2 regions of the Comamonas sp. C24C genome follow, and region 1 is predicted to be linked to the other one. Evidence: riboswitches for the same ligand, from Rfam matches in the RefSeq annotation. Region 1 holds a riboswitch; the other holds the start of a gene.
What was found. Region 1 has a riboswitch for S-adenosylhomocysteine ahead of ahcY (adenosylhomocysteinase). Riboswitches for the same ligand answer to the same signal wherever they lie in the genome.

Region 1 (9,853 bases):
TGATTGCGCTGCTGGTCTGCTTGATTCCGACCACCATCGGCGGCCTGCTGTCGGCCATCGGCGTGGCCGGCATGAGCCGCATGATGCAGGCCAACGTCATCGCCACCTCGGGGCGTGCGGTGGAGGCTGCCGGCGATGTGGACGTGCTGCTGCTGGACAAGACCGGCACCATCACCCTGGGCAACCGTCAGGCCTGCGACTTTCTGCCGGCACCGGGAACGAGCGCCGCGCAGCTGGCCGAAGCGGCCCAGCTGTCATCGCTGGCCGATGAAACCCCCGAAGGCCGCAGTGTGGTGGCGCTGGCCAGGGAGCGCCATGGCCTGCCCGAGCGCAGCAGCGCCGATTTCCCGGGCGAGTTCGTGCCCTTCACCGCACAGACGCGCATGAGCGGGGTGGACCTGCAGAGCGCTCAAGGCCTGCGCAGCTTGCGCAAGGGCGCTGCCGATGCTGTGCGCCGGCATGTCGAGGCGCTGGGCGGCAGCTTCCCGGCCCAGGTGCAACTGGCCGTGGACCAGGTCTCGCGCAAGGGCAGCACGCCGCTGGTGGTGGCCGACGGCGCCAGGGTGCTGGGCGTGATCGAGCTCAAGGACATCGTCAAGCCCGGCATGCGCGAGCGCTTTGCCGAGCTGCGCCGCATGGGCATACAGACGGTGATGGTGACGGGCGACAACCCGCTGACGGCAGCCGCCATTGCCGCCGAGGCCGGCGTGGACGATTACCTGGCCGAAGCCAGGCCCGAGGACAAGCTGCAGCTGATCCGCTCGCACCAGGCGGCCGGCCGTCTGGTGGCCATGACGGGGGACGGCACCAACGATGCGCCGGCCCTGGCCCAGGCCGATGTGGCCGTGGCCATGAACAGTGGCACCCAGGCTGCCAAGGAAGCCGGCAACATGGTCGATCTCGACTCCAACCCCACCAAGCTGATCGAGGTGGTGGAAACCGGCAAGCAGATGCTGATGACGCGCGGGGCCTTGACCACCTTCAGCATTGCCAACGATGTGGCCAAGTATTTCGCCATCATTCCGGCCGCCTTCGTGGGCACTTATCCGCAGCTGGCCTCGCTCAACGTGATGCAGCTGCACAGCGCGGATTCCGCCATCCTGAGCGCCGTGATCTTCAACGCGCTGATCATCATCGCCCTGGTGCCGCTGGCCTTGCGCGGCGTGCAGTACCGCGCCGTGGGCGCCGCCATATTGCTGCGCCGCAACCTGCTGATCTACGGCCTGGGCGGGCTGATCGTACCGTTCGTGGGCATCAAGCTCATCGACCTGCTGCTGACCGCGCTCCATCTGGTCTGAGTCGTTCGCCCTCTGGGGCTCCTCCGGGCTCTCTGGCTGCCGAGAAACGTGCAGCCAGGGCCGCCCTGTCTCTTTCGCATTTCCTATGTCTCAATCTTCCGTGAAGAAATTTCTGGCCGTGGCAAGCGCCTTGCTGCTGATGGCTGCTTTCGGCGCCAACCCCGCCCGGGCCCAGACTCCTGCCGACGAGGCTGCCGACAAGCCGCCCGTCACCGGTTCGTTCGGCCTGCTCAGCGACTATCGCTTTCGCGGCATTTCGCAAACCTGGCAGGGGGCGGCCGTGCAGGGCGGTGTGGAGCTGGCCCTGCCGCGTGGCTGGTATCTGGGCACTTCGCTGTCCAATGTCTCTACCCACAGTTACGGCCGGGGCCAGGGGCTGGAGCACGATATCTACGGCGGCTGGCGCGGCGATGTGGCGCCCGGCTGGCAGCTCGATGCCGGGCTGCTGCACTACCGATACCCCGGCGCGAGGCTGATGGCCGATAACGGCACTGCCAGGCGCTTTGACACCACCGAGCTCTACCTGGGCGCAGCGCATGGCGGTTTCAGCGCCAAGTGGTCTGTGGCGCTGACGCCTTATTTCGGCCTGGGAGAGAGCACGGCGGCTTCAGCCTTCGCGTCGGCGCTGCGCCCCTTGGGCAGCAGCCGAGGCAGCCAGTATCTGGATCTGAACTATCAGCATCCGCTGGCCGATATCGCCACCCTGGGGCTGCATGGCGGCTATACCTGGGTGCGCAATTACGGCGATGTTTCCTATGCCGACTGGCGGCTCTCGCTGTCCAGGAGCTGGGGCGCGTGGACGGCCTCGCTGGCCTATGTCGGCACTTCGGCCGATGCACGCTTCTACAGTGCTGCCAACGGCCTGGGCCAATGGCGGGATCTGGGCAGCAGTGGCTGGTTGCTCGGACTGGGCGCCGGGTTCTGAGCGGGCTTGAGTGATACGCTGATCGTCCGATGCCTTCATCCACCACCTCCTCCACCGCGTCGCGCCCCGATCCCGACGCGCTGCTCGCCCAGTTGCAGGCCGACAGCCAGCGCGCCCATCGTGGCAAGCTGCGCATCTACTTCGGCTCCAACGCCGGGGTGGGCAAAACCTATGCCATGCTGGCGGCCGCGCAGCGCGAGCGCCAGGCCGGGCGCAGCGTGCTGGTCGGGTTGGTGGAGACTCACGGCCGTGCCGAGACCGAGCAGCAGCTGCATGACCTGGAGCTGCTGCCGCGGCGTCAGCTGGTCTACCAGGGCCGGCGCCTGGACGAGTTCGATCTGGATGCCGCACTGGCGCGCCGCCCGGAAGTGCTGCTGCTCGACGAGCTGGCGCACAGCAATGTGAGCGGCTCGCGCCATCCCAAGCGCTGGCAGGACGTGCAGGAGCTGCTGGAAGCGGGGATTGAGGTGTGGACCACGCTCAACGTCCAGCATCTGGAAAGCCTCAACGATGTGGTGGGCAGCATCGTGGGCATACAGGTCCACGAGACCGTGCCCGACCATCTGTTTGACGATGCCGACGAGGTCATCGTGGTCGACATTCCGCCCGAGGAGCTGCTCAAGCGCCTGAAGGCAGGCAAGGTCTATCCACTGGAGCAGGCCGAGCGGGCCTCGCGCAATTTCTTCCGCCAGGGCAATTTGCTGGCGCTGCGCGAGCTGGCCTTGCGCCGTACGGCAGACCGGGTCGACGAGGACATGCGCGACTATCGCCGCGAGCGTGCCATCGGCGATGTCTGGCCGACGCGCGAGCGCCTGCTGGTGGGCGTGGGCGGGCGCGCTGGCGACGATGCCCTGGTGCGCCAGGTGGCACGCCTGGCGAGAAGGCTGGAGGCCGACTGGGTGGTGGTCTATGTGGACGCGCCCGAGCGCCAGCATCGGCCCCGTGCGGCCCAGGAGGCCGTGCTCAAGACCTTGGCGCTGGCCGCACGCCTGGGTGCGGAAACGGCCACCATTCCCGGCGCCCATGTGGCCCAGGCCCTGGTGGACTTTGCGCGTGAGCGCAATGCCAGCCATCTGGTGCTGGCGCGCGCGCAACAGGCTTTGGGCCGCTGGCTGCGCTGGCGGTCCCCCAGCCTGTCCGAGCAGATTGCCGCACTCGATCCCGGGCTCGACGTGCTGCTGCTGTCCGTCAAGCAAAGCAAGCATGAGAGCCGCATGCGCTTGCCGCCAGAGCGCGAGCAGTCCGTCCCCTGGAAGGGCTATGCGGGCGTGACGCTGGCCTGTCTGGCGGCCACGGCGGTGGCGGAACTGCTGCTGCAGGTGTTTGATCCGGCCAATGTGGTCATGCTGTTCCTGCTGGTGGTGGTGCTGTCCGCCGTGCGCTGGGGGCGGGGTCCCGGCGCATGGGCGGCCCTGCTGTCGGTGCTGCTGTTCGACTTCTACTTTGTGCCGCCGCGCAACTCCTTCAGCGTCAACGATACCCAGTATCTGTTCACCTTCAGCCTGATGCTGGGCGTGGCCCTGGTCTGCGGCCAGCTCACGGCGCGGTTGCGCCATGAGGCGCGCGTGGCCGCAGAGCGTGAGAGGCGGGCCGGCGCGCTGGCCAGACTGGCGCGCGATCTGTCGGGTGCGCTGACGCAGGAGCAGGTCACGCGCATTGCGCTGACCACCATGTCAGGCGTCTTCGACGCCCAGACCGGGCTGCTGGTGCCCGATGCCGACGAGCAGCTGCAGCTGGCGCAGGGCAGCGAGGGCACGATCGACACCAGCGTGGGCCGATGGAGCATGGAGCATGGCCAGATGGCCGGCCACGGCACCGATACCCTGGCCGCCGCGCCGGCGCTGTATGTGCCGCTGATGGCGCCCGTGCGCTCGCGCGGCGTGCTGGTGCTGCAGCTGCGCGCGCCGCAGAAACTGCGGGTGCCGGAGGAGCGCCGTCTGCTCGATGCCTGTGCCAGCCAGATCGCGCTGGCGCTGGAGCGCGTGCATTTTGTGGAAGTGGCGCAGCAGACCCAGATCGCCATGGAGGGCGAGCGCATGCGCAACACCTTGCTCTCGGCCGTCTCGCACGATCTGCGCACGCCGCTGACGGGCATTCTGGGAGCCGCCCAGGCGGCCTTGCCGCATGCGCCCCAGGGGCCGGCGCATCACATGCTGCTGCAGATTCGCAATCAGGCCCAGGCGCTGCAGCAGCTGGTGGACAACCTGCTGGCCATGGCGCGGCTGCAGCAGGGCGGCGTGCAGCTCAAGCGGGAATGGCTGCCGGTGGACGAGCTGGTCGGCAGTGCGCTGGCGCAGATGCGCGAGCGACTGGCAGCTCATGTGCTGCAGACCTCGATGCCGGCCGGGCTGCCCTTGCTGCAGCTCGATGCCGTGCTCATGGAGCGGGTGCTGGTCAATCTGCTGGACAACGCCATCAAATACACGCCTGAGGGCACGACCATCACCGTGGCCGCGCGCGTGCTGGGCAGCGACTGCGTGCTGAGCGTGCAGGATGCCGGGCCGGGCCTGCCGGTACATCTGTCGCCCGAGCAGCTGTTCGAACCCTTTACCCGCGGGCAGGCGGAGAGCGCCGTGTTCGGCATGGGGCTCGGCCTGGCACTGGCGCAGCGCATCGTGCAGGCCCATGGCGGCCGCTTGCAGGTGGCACAGGCTGAGCCGGGGCCGGGCACCGTCTTCAGCATCTCGCTGCCAGTGCCCGAGCAGCCGGCCATGGACGAATGAGCCGACAATCCCGTGCATCACATGCAAATCCGAACATGACAAGCGCCGCACCCCGCATCTTGCTGATTGAAGACGACGCCAGCATCCGCCGCTTTGTGCGCCTGGCACTGGAGGACGAAGGCTGGCAGGTGTTCGAGTCCGAAACTGCCAGGCGCGGCCTGATCGAGGCCGCCAGCCGCCAGCCCGATGCCGTGGTGCTGGATCTGGGCCTGCCCGATGCCGATGGCAAGAGCGTGATTGCCGAGCTGCGCAGCTGGAGCCAGCTGCCGATTCTGGTCCTGTCCGCGCGCGAGCGGGAAGAAGAGAAGGTGGCGGCGCTGGACGCTGGTGCCGATGACTACCTAACCAAGCCCTTTGGCGTGCCCGAGCTGCTGGCCCGGTTGCGCGTGATGCTGCGCCGCCGCCAGCAGGCGTCAGCGGCAGACAAGCCCGGCAGCTGTGCGCGTTTCGGCACGGTGGTGGTGGATCTGGCGGCGCACGATGTCAAGCGCGACGGAGTGGCCGTGCACCTGACGCCCATAGAGTTCCGTCTGCTGGCGACCCTGATTGCCGGCCATGGAAAGGTGCTGACGCACCGCCAGCTGCTGCTGCAGGTCTGGGGGGCGGAGTATCTGGACCGCCCTCACTATCTGCGCGTGCACATGGCCAATCTGCGCCAGAAGATAGAGAGCGATCCGGCCCAGCCCCGGCATCTGGTAACCGAGTTGCAAGTGGGTTATCGCTTGGTGGGACTGGAAGGCTGATTCCTTTATAATCTCCGTCCATCCGAGGAGCGTTGCAGCGTTCCCCAGCCAGCCATGAGCTGGTCTGCGCGGGGCGTGAGGCTCGGATTTCATCCCGCAACGACGCTCGCCCACGCTTTCTGTGCGGTGAGCCGGTTTATTCCCCCTCTGCTGCAGAACGTGGTTTTTCATTCAAGATTTGGAGAAAACCATGAACGCTGCCGTGCGCTTCAACCCCGCTGATTCGGCCATTACCGATATTTCCCTGGCTGCCTGGGGCCGCAAGGAAATCAGGATCGCCGAAACCGAAATGCCCGGTCTGATGGCCGTGCGCGAGGAGTTCGCCGCTGCCCAGCCTCTGAAGGGCGCGCGCATCACCGGCTCGCTGCACATGACCATCCAGACCGCCGTGCTGATCGAGACGCTGACGGCTCTGGGCGCGCAAGTGCGCTGGGCCTCGTGCAACATCTTCTCGACCCAGGACCACGCTGCTGCCGCCATCGCCGAAACCGGCGTGCCTGTCTACGCCATCAAGGGCGAGTCGCTGGAAGACTACTGGAACTACACGCACAGCATCTTTGAATTCGGCGCCAAGGGCACCGAAGGCGAAGGCCCCAACATGATCCTGGATGACGGCGGCGACGCCACCATGCTCATGCACCTGGGCAAGCGCGCCGAGCAGGATCTGTCCGTGCTGGCCAACCCCACTTCGGAAGAAGAGCGCATCGTCTTCGCCGCCATCAAGGCCAAGCTGGCCGTGGACTCCACCTGGTACAGCCGCAAGTCGGCCCAGATTCTGGGTGTGACCGAAGAGACCACCACCGGCGTGCACCGTCTGAACGAAATGTCCGCCAACGGCAGCCTGCTGTTCCGCGCCATCAACGTCAACGACTCGGTGACCAAGTCCAAGTTCGACAATCTGTACGGCTGCCGCGAATCTCTGGTGGACGGCATCAAGCGCGCCACCGACGTGATGATCGCCGGCAAGGTTGCCGTGGTCGCCGGTTACGGCGACGTGGGCAAGGGCTGCGCCCAGGCGCTGTCCGCTCTGCGTGCGCAAGTGTGGGTGACCGAGATCGACCCCATCAACGCCCTGCAGGCCGCCATGGAAGGCTACAAGGTCGTGACCATGGAATATGCCGCCGACAAGTGCGACATCTTCGTGACCACCACCGGCAACAAGGACATCATCCGCCACGAGCACATGGTCGCGATGAAGGATGAGGCCATCGTCTGCAACATCGGTCACTTCGACAACGAAATCGATGTCGCATCGATCGAGAAGTACGAGTGGGAAGAGATCAAGCCCCAGGTTGACCACATCACCTTCCCCGATGGCAAGAAGATCATTCTGCTGGCCAAGGGCCGTCTGGTGAATCTGGGTTGCGCCACCGGTCACCCCAGCTTTGTGATGTCCAACTCCTTCGCCAACCAGACCCTGGCGCAGATCGAGCTGTTCACCCGCCCCGACGCCTACGAGGTGGGCAAGGTCTATGTGCTGCCCAAGGTGCTGGACGAAAAGGTGGCCCGCCTGCACCTGAAGAAGGTGGGCGCACAGCTGACCGAGCTGACCGAAGCGCAAGCCGCCTATATCGGCGTGAAGAAGGAAGGCCCTTACAAGCCTGAAACGTATCGCTATTAACTCCCCCTGAGGCGCTTTGCGCCTTCCCCCTCTCTGGCTTCGCCGGAGGGGGACGACAGCCTCGCTGGGGCAGCCCTTGCTGCGCGGCGGCGCTTGCTCGCTGTTACTGGTGTGGATAGCGCCAGCATCGAGGTCGTCGTGGTTTTATTGATAGCTGCTTGCGCACGTTATGTATTGATTTCAGATGAATATTTATCTGAAATCAAGCTGTATCAAGCGAAAGCAGCTATCTAAAAAGATTTCTTTGCCCGCTGCACCTTTGTGCAGCGCCTGGCGCCGGTTTATTTCAAAGGAAGCGACGCTATGCGCGCAGATGTTTTTTTGGTTGAAGCAGGTCATGCTGCCACCCGTTCCCAGGCCCAGCGCCTGATCGCCTCGGGTGTGGAGTGGCGGCTGACGCCGCTGGCGCCCTGGAAGAAAGTGGCCAAGAACGGCGATGACATTCCTGCTGGTGCCGAGCTGCAGCTGCTGGACGCCGCCGAGGCCAAATACATCTCGCGCGGCGGGCTCAAGCTCGAAGGCGCGCTGGCCGCGACCGGCCTGAGCGTCAAGGGCTTGCGCTGTCTGGACGTGGGCCAGAGCACGGGCGGCTTCACCGATTGCCTGCTGCAGGCCGGTGCTGCCCAGGTCATCGGCCTCGACGTGGGCCACGGCCAGCTGCACGAGCGCCTGAAGAATGACGAGCGCGTGGTCTGCGTCGAGGGCTTCAATGCCCGCGCGCTGACGCCCGAGCTGCTGGAGAAGGCCTGCGACGAGGCGCTGTGCGAAGTCATCGAGGAAGAAGAGGACAACGACACCCAGCCCGTCGCCCCCTATGCCTGGATGCGCAACGGCGGTCAGGTCGATGAGGACTATGACGACAGCGACGATGCCAAGGAGCAGGATGTCGAGAGCTTCAAGGCCGAGCGCGCCGCCAAGGCCAAGGCCCGGGCCGAAGGTCTGGCTCCGGTGGAACTGCGCCGCAAGCCCGGCACCGAGAATATCGACATCACCCCGGCATTTGATTTCGTGACCGGCGATCTGTCCTTTATCTCGCTGACCCTTGTGTTGCCTGCCGTGGTGCAGCTGCTCAAGCCCCATGGCCAGTTGCTGATGCTGGTCAAGCCCCAGTTCGAGCTGCAGCCCGGCCAGATCGGCAAGGGCGGCATCGTGCGCGACACGGCCTTGTACGCCGAGGTCGAGAAGCGCATTCGCGACTGCCTCGGCGATCTGGGGCTGAGCGTCAAGCAGTGGCTGGACTCGCCCATTGAGGGCGGCGACGGCAATCACGAATTCTTCGTCTGGGCCCAGCAGGGCGCAGAAGTCAAGGCTCCGGCCCCCGTCGTTGCAGACGAAGCGGCTGCGGCCAGGCCGGCCGTCAAGGCGGCCGCCAAGCGCCCTTCGCGTGCCGACATCAAGGCCCAGCGCGCCAAGCAGGAGCTGTATGAAGACCCCGAGGTGGCCAGCTTCGGCCAGCCCGGCCCGGCACGCAGCAAGCAGAAAAAGCGAAACGAGCGCTGAGCAAACAGCGCAAGCCGCGCTGAGCACAAGAGCGTGGCGGGTGCCGAGCCTTCGGAGCCCGCCCATGACCCAGGATTCAGAGACATAGACCGCCATGAGCTTTCCCGTCAGCTTCGAGTTTTTCCCCACCAAGACGCCCGAAGGCGCTGCCAAGCATGTGGGCGTGCGCCAGGCCCTGTATGCGCGCAAGCCCGAGTTCTGCTCCGTGACCTATGGCGCGGGCGGCTCCACCCAGGCCGGCACCTTCACCATGGTGCGCGACATCCAGAACGAGGGTGTGGGCGCGGCCTCGCACTTCTCCTGCATCGGCGCCACGCATGAAAAAGTGCGCGCCGAGCTGAACGAACTCAAGGCCATGGGCGTCAAGCGCATCGTCGCCTTGCGCGGCGACCTGCCTAGCGGCTACGGCCTGGGCGGCGAGTTCCAGTACGCCAGCGATCTGGTGGCTTTCGTGCGCCAGGAGTTCGGCGACTGGTTTCACATCGAAGTTGCCGCCTATCCCGAAACTCACCCTCAAGCAAAGTCCCCTCGCAGCGATCTGGACGCATTTGTTGCTAAAGTGCGCGCTGGTGCAGATTCCGCCATCACGCAATACTTCTACAATGCCGACGCATACATGCGCTTTGTCGATGAGGTGAGGGCTCTGGGGCTCGACGTGCCGGTCGTGCCAGGAATCATGCCGATTACCAGCTCTACACAGCTGATGCGCTTCTCGGATGCATGTGGTGCCGAGATTCCGCGCTGGATTCGTCTGCGTCTGCAGGCGTTCGGAGATGACACCGCTTCCATTCGTGCGTTCGGTCTGGATGTCGTGACTCATCTATGCGAGCAGTTGCGCAGCCAGGGTGCTCCCGGGTTGCACTTCTATACGATGAACCAGAGCGTCGCCACTCTGGAGATCTGCGACCGTCTGGGTCTGTAAGCCAAAAGCTTGCCGGCCGCGAGGCGGCCGGTCTTGGGCGGCTCTCACTTGAGCTTTCAAGGAGATTGCGCCCGTGCAACCGAAATTTTGGCGCTTGCGTTGTTGTCAGTGGATAGGTCTT
Region 2 (9,853 bases), on a different contig from region 1:
AGCAACGCCGTGCCCATGGCCGTCCAGCCCAGGCTGTGCGGCTCGAAGGGCTCGGTGCCATAGCCACGCCTGCGCCCCATCATGAAGGCACAGACCAGCGCCGCCACACCCGCGTTCACATGCACCACGGCACCGCCGGCAAAGTCCAGTGCGCCGAGCTGGTTCAGCCAGCCGCCGCTCTCCCACACCCAGTGCGCCACCGGGGCATAGACCACCACGCTCCACAGCGCGGCAAACACCAGCAGGGCCGCAAAGCGCATGCGCTCTACCACGGCCCCCACGATCAGCGAGGTGGTGATGATGGCGAATGCGGCCTGGAACAGGGCATAGGCAGCCTCGGGCAGATGCGGCGCCAGGTGGCTGACCGAGATCACGCTGCGCCGGCCATCAAAGTGCAATGAGGCAAACCAGGCGCGCCCCAGATTGCCAAGCCAGGGAGAATCGGCAGTAAACGCGAGCGAGTAGCCGAGGCCGAACCAGGTCAGGGTCACCACACAGGCCACCGCGAACACGGCCACCATGGTGTTGACCACATTCTTGCGACGCACCAGCCCCGCATAGAACAGGGCGATGCCCGGCAAGGTCATCAGCAAGACCAGCGCCGACGCAACCATGACCCAACCGGTATCTGCCTTGTCGATGGCAGTCAATGGCACCATTTCCATGCACTCCCCCCTGCTTGTTTGCTTTGACAAGAAAAGGAAGCAGGTTCCATGCCAGTGCCATGTCTATCTTCTGTCGCTGCATTACTGATAGCAGTCCGCGCTTTTTCATCAATGAGTTCAAGCTCGTTGCATATGAATCAGGGCTTGCAGCTTGTGCTTGGGCCTGAGCCCGTTATGCTCGACAAGGTCCATCGTTGCTGCACTGATTCATGACCTGGCTGCTGCTGACTCTTCATGTATTGCTGATCACCGGTTTCGGCCTGCGTATCCTGCTGCGCCGGGACATGCGGCCCGACGTGCGCCTGGCCTGGCTCATGGTCATCGTGCTGCTGCCCTATCTGAGCTGCCTGCTGTACTACCTTTTTGGCGAGGTAGCCCTGGGCCGCGTACCAGGCCGCAGAAGACTCAATGTGCGCGAGTTCTGCCAGCCCCACAGCAGCGCCGCTACCGATGCCGACCGCAGCCCGCAGGCACTGCCGACCATTCCCGGTCAATGGCTGCCGGCCTTTCGCTATGCCTCGTCCATCAACGGCTTTGTGCCGCGGCCCGGCCACAGGGCCGAGCTGATGCGCGATGGCGCGCATGCCCGGGCGCAGATGCTGGCCGACATGGATGCCGCACGCCACGAGATCAATGTGCTGTACTACATCTGGCTGGACGACGGCACCGGCACCGATATGGCCCATGCCCTGATACGCGCCGCGCAGCGCGGCGTGACCTGCCGTGCCATGGTCGACGGACTGGGATCGCGCGCACTGACGCGCTCGCCACTGTGGCAGCAGATGCGGCAGGCCGGCGTGCACCTGGCGATTGCCCTGCCCATCAGCAATCTGCTCAAGGTCATGCTGACCAGCCGCATCGACCTGCGCAACCACCGCAAGATCACGCTCATAGACGGCAGGATCAACTATTGCGGCAGCCAGAATTGCGCCGACGAGGGCTTTCACATCAAGGCTCGCTATGCACCCTGGGTGGACATCATGCTGCGCCTGCAGGGACCCGTGGTCATGCAGATGCAGCAGGCCTTTGCCAGCGACTGGGCGCAGTCCGATGCGAGCTTTGCACCACCGGCAATAGAGGCCGAGGCCGAGGCCGGTGCTGCCGCTGACGACGGCTTCCATGCCGTTGCGATTGCCGAAGGGCCGACGGAAAGAGCACGCTCAACACCCCAGCTGGTTGCCAGCCTGCTGGCCTGCGCGCAGCGCGAGGTCGTGATCTCCACCCCCTACTTCGTGCCCGACAGCACGGTGCTCGATGCCTTGTGCGCCGCAGCGCTGCGTCAGGTGCAGGTCACGCTGATCCTGCCCGCCCGCAATGACTCCTGGATAGTCGGTGCCGTCAGCCGCAGCCACTACTGGCGGCTGCTGAGTGCCGGCGTCCATATCCACGAATTCCGCCCCGGCCTGCTGCATGCCAAGACCCTGTGCCTGGACGGCTCGGTCAGCCTGATCGGCTCCACGAATCTGGATCTGCGCAGCTTTGACCTGAACTTCGAGAACAATGTGCTGCTGCATGACGAAGCCATCACCGAGGCCATCCGTCAGCGCCAGCAAAGCTATCTGCGCGAGTCCGATGCAGTGACGCTGGAACAGGTGCGTGCCACCCGCTGGTGGAAACGCATCTGGGACAACCTGCTGGGTGCCCTGAGCCCTCTGCTGTAGACCCTGGTGCCCAAACTTTGGGCATGCTCACCGCCCGCGCACCACGCACGTGCACACAGGCTGCCGATCTCGCACCAGGACGGACAACCACCCCGATTTCATGCATGAAAGTCAGGGCTGACCCTCTTCGAAATTACGGAAATCTGCAGGAATACCCTCTGCTGGCACGCCTTTCGCTTGCCTACATTCTTGTATGCAAGTTGCAGTCAACTTGCATACAAGATTCCACAACTTGCGAAAGACGACTATGCGCCGCTTTGTCAGATCACTGTTCGGACAGGTGGTGATCGCACTCATACTGGGTGTGCTCGCCGGACTACTGGCCCCTGAATGGGCCGTGAAACTCAAACCCCTGGGTGATGGCTTCATCAAGCTCATCAAGATGATCATTCCCATACTGGTGTTCTGCGTGGTCGTGCACGGCATTGCCGGCGCGGGCGACCTCAAGCGCGTCGGTCGCGTGGGCGTCAAGGCCCTGATCTATTTCGAGGTGCTGACCACCATCGCCCTGGGCATGGGCCTGGTGCTGGCCTTTGTCTTCGAGCCCGGTGTGGGCATGAACGTGGACACCAGCAAGCTCGACGCCTCGGCCATGGCGGCCTACGCCAGCAATGCCGACAAGCTGACCAGCGGCGGCACGGTGGATTTCTTGATGAAGCTCATTCCCACCACCGTGGTGGAAGCCTTCGCCAAGGGCGACGTCCTGCAGGTGCTGCTGTTCGCCGTGCTGTTCGGCTGCGCGCTGACCATGCTGGGTGAGCGCGGCAAGCCCGTTTCCGAGCTGGTGGACACCTTGTCCATGGCCCTGTTCAAGGTCATGGGCATCATCATCAAGCTGGCACCGCTGGGCGTGCTGGGTGCCATCTCCTTCACCGTGGGCCAGTACGGCATAGGCTCGCTCAAGCAGCTGGGCATGCTGGTGGCGCTGTTCTACGTTTCGGTGCTGATCTTCGTCTTCGTGGTGCTGGGCCTGGTGATGCGCCTGTCGGGCTTCAGCCTGATCAAGCTGCTGCGCTATCTGCGCGAGGAACTGACCATCGTCTTCGCGACCACCTCCTCTGACAGCGTGCTGCCCCAGATCATGGCCAAGCTGCGCAACATGGGTGTGCGCGACTCCACCGTGGGCCTGGTGATTCCCACCGGCTATTCGTTCAACCTGGACGCGTTCTCCATCTACATCACACTGGCAGCGGTCTTCATCGCCCAGGCCACCAACACCCCGATCAGCATGTCCGACCTGCTGACCATCCTGGCCATCGCGCTGGTGACCTCCAAGGGTGCGCACGGCGTACCGGGCTCGGCCATCGTGGTGCTGGCCGCCACCCTGCATGCCATCCCCGCCATCCCTGCGATCGGCCTGGTGCTGGTACTGTCGGTGGACTGGTTCATAGGCATTGCACGCGCTCTGGGCAATCTGATCGGCAACTGCGTGGCCACCGTGGCCATCGCCGCCTGGGAAGGCGACATCGACCGCGAACGTGCCCATGCGGTACTTGACGGCAGAGCTGAGCCACGGACCGAGAACGAAGAGCCTGCATCTGCTATGGTGCCGCCTGCCATAGTCCCCATCCCTCAGTCCAGCCATTAATAAAGCCAGCAATGACTCCTGCCTCTCCCCAGCACATCGCGGAACGCGTCGTCGAAGCCATCCTGGCCCAGAAACTGGCACCCGGCGAACGACTGGGAGAGCAGGAGCTGGCCAACAACTTCGACGTCAGCCGCACCGTGGTGCGCGAAGCGCTGATGCAGCTGCAGGCTCGCGGCTTTGTCCAGGTCCAGGCCCGCAGGGGCTGGTACGTGGTCCAACCCTCTGCTGCCGAGGCTATGGACGCGTTCTCTGCCCGGCGGATCATCGAGACCGGCATCTTGCAGGAAGCTGGCAAGCCGCTGCAGCGCGTCATCACCAGGCTGCGCCGCCATATCGCCCAGGAGCAGAAAGCCATCGCCGGTGCGGACAGCGCTACGCGCTCCTTCCTGCTTGCGGATTTCCATGTCTGCCTGGCCGAACAGATGGGCCACCGGCTGCTGGCCGACACGCTGCGTGATCTGACGGCACGCACCACCCTGGCGGCCACGCTCTATCAGTCCACGCACAGCGCCAGCCAATCCTGCGCCGAGCACGAACGCATCGTGGCCGCCCTGGAACGCGGCGACACCGAGGGTGCCAAGGCGCTGCTGCTGGAACATATAGGCATGGTGGAGCGTTCGCTGGAAATCCGTGCAACCGGGACCGAGGAGCCCGGTGACCGACTGCGTGCCACGCTCGCACCTGTGCTCAAGAAGTAGCCCCTGAGCGGCGCACTCCAAACCCAAAAGCCAGGGTCGTCCCTGGCTTTTTTCATTCGCAAAGCATGCCTGTGAAGCGGGTTCAGCCCAGATTTGGCGCCAGATAGCGGCGCAGCTCCTCGATATCCATCGCACGTCGCTGAGCCATGTCGGCGAGCTGGTCTTCGCCGATCTGGCCCACGTTGAAGTAGCTGGCCTCGGGATTGCCGATGTAGAAGCCGCTCACGCTGGATGCCGGGTTCATGGCCAGGCTCTCGGTCAGCGTCATGCCGATCTCATCGGCCTGCAGCGCCTTGAACAGGTCGATCTTGGCCGTGTGATCGGGGCAGGCAGGGTAGCCGGGCGCGGGGCGAATGCCCTTGTAGGCTTCCTTGATGAGTTCCTCGTTGCTCAGGTCCTCGTCTTCGGCATAGCCCCACAGATCCTTGCGCACGCGCTGGTGCAGGCATTCGGCAAAGGCTTCGGCCAGGCGGTCGGCCAGGGCCTTGAACATGATGCCGCTGTAGTCGTCCAGCGCAGCTTCGAATTCCTTGTCCTTCTTTTCGGCGCCGATACCGGCTGTCACGGCAAACAGGCCGGCATAGTCGGCAATGCCCGACTCCTTGGTGGCCACAAAATCGGCCAGGCAGCGGCTGGGGCGCATCACAGGCCGTCCATCCGGGCCGTCCACGGCCTGCTTTTCGGTCTGCTGGCGCATGCCGTACCAGGTGGTCAGCACCTGGCTGCGCGATTCGTCGGTGTAGAACACGATGTCGTCGCCCACGCGATTGGCCGGGAACAGGCCCATCACGCCATTGGCCTGCAGCCAGCGGCCGTCGATGATCTTCTGCAGCATGAGCTTGGCATCGGCCAGCACCTTGCGCGCTTCCACGCCCACGACCTCATCGTCGAGGATGGCCGGGTAGGGACCCGCCAGATCCCAGGTCTGAAAGAACGGGCCCCAATCGATGTACTGGGCAATTTCGGCCAGGTCGAAGTTATTGAACACGCGACGGCCCAGGGTGCGCGGCACCACGGGGGCATGGTTCACCACGGCAGCATTGGCGCGGGCCTGCTCCAGCGTCCACAGCGGCGTCTTCTTCTTGTTGGCATGCTGGGTGCGCACCTTGTCGTAGTCGGCGCTCAGCTCGTCCAGATAGGCCTGCTTGCCTTCGCCCAGCAGGCTCTGCGCCACGCTGACCGAGCGCGAGGCGTCGGGCACATAGACCACGGGGCCGTCGTACTTGGGCGCAATCTTCACGGCCGTATGCACGCGCGAGCAGGTCGCACCGCCGATCAGCAACGGAATCTTCTTGATGCGGAAGTAGTCGTCCTTGTCCATCTCGCCGGCCACATACTGCATCTCCTCGAGGCTGGGAGTGATCAGGCCCGACAGGCCGATGATGTCCGCGCCCTCGGCCTTGGCCCTGGCCAGGATCTCGTGACAGGGCACCATCACGCCCATGTTGATGACTTCGAAGTTGTTGCACTGCAGGACCACGGTGACGATGTTCTTGCCGATGTCGTGCACATCGCCCTTGACGGTGGCGATGACGATCTTGCCCTTGCTGGTCACGTCCAGGCCCGCCGCTTCCTGCTGGCGCTTCTCTTCCTCGATATAGGGCACCAGGTGGGCCACGGCCTGCTTCATCACGCGCGCGGACTTGACCACCTGGGGCAGGAACATCTTGCCGGCACCGAACAGGTCGCCGACGATATTCATGCCATCCATGAGCGGGCCTTCGATCACGTGCAGCGGGCGGCCGCCGCCCTGCACCACGATCTGCTGGTAGGCCTCTTCGGTGTCTTCGGTGATGAAGTCGGTGATGCCGTGCACCAGGGCGTGCGACAGACGCTCGCCCACGGTCTTCGGTGCCTCGGCCGTGCCGCGCCACTCGAGCTTCTTGCTGTCGTCCTTGGCCGCGCCCTTGGCGCTGTCGGCGATCTCCAGCAGACGCTCGGCTGCATCGGGGCGGCGGTTGAGCACCACATCCTCCACGCGTTCGCGCAGCTGTGGCTCCAGGTCGTCATACACACCGACCATGCCGGCATTGACGATGCCCATGTCCATGCCAGCCCCGATCGCGTGATAGAGGAATACGGTGTGGATGGCCTCGCGCACGGGGTCGTTGCCGCGGAAGGAGAAGCTCACGTTGGAGACGCCGCCCGAGACCTTGGCGCCGGGCAGGTTCTGCTTGATCCAGCGCACGGCCTCGATGAAATCGACGCCGTAGTTGTTGTGCTCTTCGATGCCGGTGGCCACGGCAAAGATGTTGGGGTCGAAGATGATGTCCTCGGGCGGGAAGCCCACTTCGTCGACCAGAATGCGGTAGGCGCGTTCGCAGATCTCGATCTTGCGCGCAAAGGTGTCGGCCTGGCCTTTTTCGTCAAACGCCATCACCACGGCGGGCGCGCCATAGCGCTTGACCAGCTTGGCGTGCTTCTTGAACTCCTCGATGCCCTCCTTCATGGAGATCGAGTTGACGATGCCCTTGCCCTGCAGGCAGCGCAGGCCGGCCTCGATCACGTCCCATTTGGAGCTGTCCAACATCACCGGCACCTTGGCGATATCGGGCTCGGAGGCAATCAGATTCAGAAAGCGCACCATGGCGGCCTTGCTGTCCAGCATGGCCTCGTCCATGTTCACATCGATCACCTGGGCACCGTTTTCCACCTGCTGGCGCGCCACGGCCAGCGCTTCCTCGTACTGCTCGTTCAGGATCAGGCGCGCAAAGGCCTTGGAGCCGGTGACGTTGGTGCGCTCGCCCACGTTGACGAACAGCGTCTCATCGCCGATGAAGACAGGCTCCAGGCCCGACAGGCGCATGGGAGGAATGGCGGTGGAAGGGGTAGCAGCGGACATCAGCTCACCTGTGTGAAAACCAGAAACAGAATCGAAAACAGGTGAGCGCCGTTGTCAGTACGGGCAGATCGCCAACCGGATCTGCCACCCCGAGCCTGACGGGTCAAACATCTCTGGGATGACCGGCTGCAGCGCTCCTCGGGGGTGAAGCCCGACATTCTACGGCGAGGGCGGGCAATCAGGGCTTCAAGGCGCTTTGCCCATTGGCGGCAGAGGCGCGCTGCCTGCGGATGGCTATAGCAGATTCGACTTTGCGCACTCCAGAAACAGGAGCACGGTAAAAGGTAATTTCGCAAAACACGAATGTAGCCATCTCATTTCAAGCATATTCGTGGCATGGTGCGCATCCGCAAGGAATGACGCACACCGCTTTCCTGCTCTCAAGCAGCCCGGCACCGACGGGCCGCCGGCCATGAGTGGGCAAGCACCTACAGCCCCTATCTTTGAGTCTTTGGCACCATCGACAGCAAATGTCCGGTCCATGTGCTCAGCCATGCACAGCCGATGGCCTGCCATTCGCGGACAGGCAATCCGGCCGTCGCATGGAACCCCCTGGAGATCCTCATGAACGTGACCTTCGGCGCGTACTACACCCTCATCATGGCCGTGCTTGTGCTCATGCTCGGCAAGCTCATGACCAGACATATCCGCTTTCTGCGAGACTTCAATATTCCCGAGCCGGTGTCCGGCGGCCTGGTCGTGGCGGCCATCATCTTCATGCTGCATCAGACCACGGGACTGGCGCTGAGCTTCGAAGGCAGCCTGCAGTCGGCGTTCATGCTGGTGTTCTTCTCCTCCATCGGCCTGAGCGCGAACTTCGCCAAGCTGCGCGAGGGTGGCTCTGCGCTGTTCCTCTTCCTGGGTGTGATTGCCGTCTTCATCATGATGCAGAACATCGTGGGCGTGAGTCTGGCTTCCTTGCTGGGACTCGATCCGCTGATCGGCCTGGTCGCGGGCTCCATCACGCTGGTGGGCGGTCACGGTACGGCCGGAGCCTGGGGCTCGGTGCTGGAAAACCAATACGGCCTCACGGGAGCCACCACCCTGGGCATTGCCTGCGCCACTTTCGGCCTGATCATCGGCGGCCTGGTGGGCGGCCCGCTGGCCAAGCGGCTGATCACGCGCCATCAGCTGGCCCAGCCGCTGACCGAGTCCGAGCAGCTGCGCGCCGATGCGCCCACCGTGAGCGAAGGCAGCGCGGTCGCCAACTTCGAGTCGCCCAACAAGGCTCCGCGCCTGATCACGGCCGATGCGGCGGTGGAGACGCTGGCCCTCTTCGCGGGCTGCCTGGCCTTTGCCGAATTCATGACCGGCCTGACCATGGGAACAGTCATCCAGCTGCCTACCTTTGTCTGGGCGCTGGGCGGCGGCGTGGTCATCCGCAACGTGCTGGACTATATGTTCGGCTTCAAGGTCTTTGACCGCGCCATCGACGTGTTCGGCAATGCCGCGCTGTCCATCTATCTGGCCATCGCGCTGCTGTCGCTCAAGCTGTGGGAGCTGACCGACCTGGCCGGCCCGCTGATGGTCATTCTGGCCGCGCAGGCCATCGTCATGACGCTGTACGCGGCCTTCGTGACCTTCCGCATCATGGGCCGCAACTACGATGCCGCCGTGCTGGCCGCCGGCCACTGCGGCTTCGGCATGGGCGCCACGCCCACGGCCGTGGCCAATATGCAGGCCATCACCAACCAGTACGGACCTTCGCACAAGGCCTTTCTGATCGTGCCCCTGGTCGGTGCCTTCTTCATCGACATCATCAACGCCTTTGTGCTGCAGGCCATGCTCAGCATTCTTCGCTGACCGCTGCATCAGGCCCAAAAAAGAAAGCGTGTTCCCGGTAAACAGGAACACGCTTTTTTCATGGCTGCCCACGCTTGCCGGGCAAGCGTGACAGGCAGGTCAGGCCGGGATCAGGCCGCCACAGCCTGGGCCGAAGCCGGCAGGCCGAAGAGGCGGTCGAACGCCCAGTTGAAGGCAAAGGTGTAGACCATGAAGAACACCAGCAGGCCAGCTTCCATGACGGCGGCTTCCCACAGCGAGATGCCGAACCACCAGGCCATCAAGGGGATCAGCATGGCGGCGATGCCGCCTTCGAAACCGATGGCATGCACCACACGGCGCATCAGGGAACGGCCCTTGACGCTCTGGCGCGCTTCCCATTTCTCGAACAGGTAGTTGAAGCTCAGATTCCAGCAGATCGCGATCACCGAGGCGGCCACGGCCATGACGCCGGAATCGCTGGCCTTCTGACCGATGGCCATGAAGATCAGGCTGGAGACGATGATGGCGATGGTTTCGTACAAGCCCACGTAGAGGATGCGACGCTTGGGGCCCTGGAGGCCCGTGGCTTTGATGGGGGCTGCAAAGGCAGCGGTATTTTTGAGAGACGCGGCAGA

Region 2: linked by a shared signal. The riboswitch ahead of metH (methionine synthase) and the one ahead of ahcY (adenosylhomocysteinase) in region 1 are both predicted to bind S-adenosylhomocysteine.

Annotation. Positions count from the first base shown of each region.
Region 1 is NZ_JBKFBC010000001.1:71,868-81,720, forward strand. It holds gene kdpB (potassium-transporting ATPase subunit KdpB) at 1-1,298, shown strand, start outside; gene ACLBXN_RS00310 (TorF family putative porin) at 1,384-2,223, shown strand; gene ACLBXN_RS00315 (DUF4118 domain-containing protein) at 2,253-4,946, shown strand; gene ACLBXN_RS00320 (response regulator) at 4,982-5,689, shown strand; S-adenosyl-L-homocysteine riboswitch at 5,708-5,804, shown strand; gene ahcY (adenosylhomocysteinase) at 5,880-7,310, shown strand; gene ACLBXN_RS00330 (TlyA family RNA methyltransferase) at 7,614-8,810, shown strand; gene metF (methylenetetrahydrofolate reductase [NAD(P)H]) at 8,905-9,732, shown strand.
Region 2 is NZ_JBKFBC010000009.1:107,040-116,892, forward strand. It holds gene ACLBXN_RS16970 (ammonium transporter) at 1-665, opposite strand, end outside; gene cls (cardiolipin synthase) at 875-2,326, shown strand; gene ACLBXN_RS16980 (C4-dicarboxylate transporter DctA) at 2,574-3,914, shown strand; gene ACLBXN_RS16985 (GntR family transcriptional regulator) at 3,926-4,612, shown strand; gene metH (methionine synthase) at 4,695-7,454, opposite strand; S-adenosyl-L-homocysteine riboswitch at 7,491-7,600, opposite strand; gene gltS (sodium/glutamate symporter) at 8,019-9,257, shown strand; gene ACLBXN_RS17000 (PACE efflux transporter) at 9,368-9,853, opposite strand, start outside.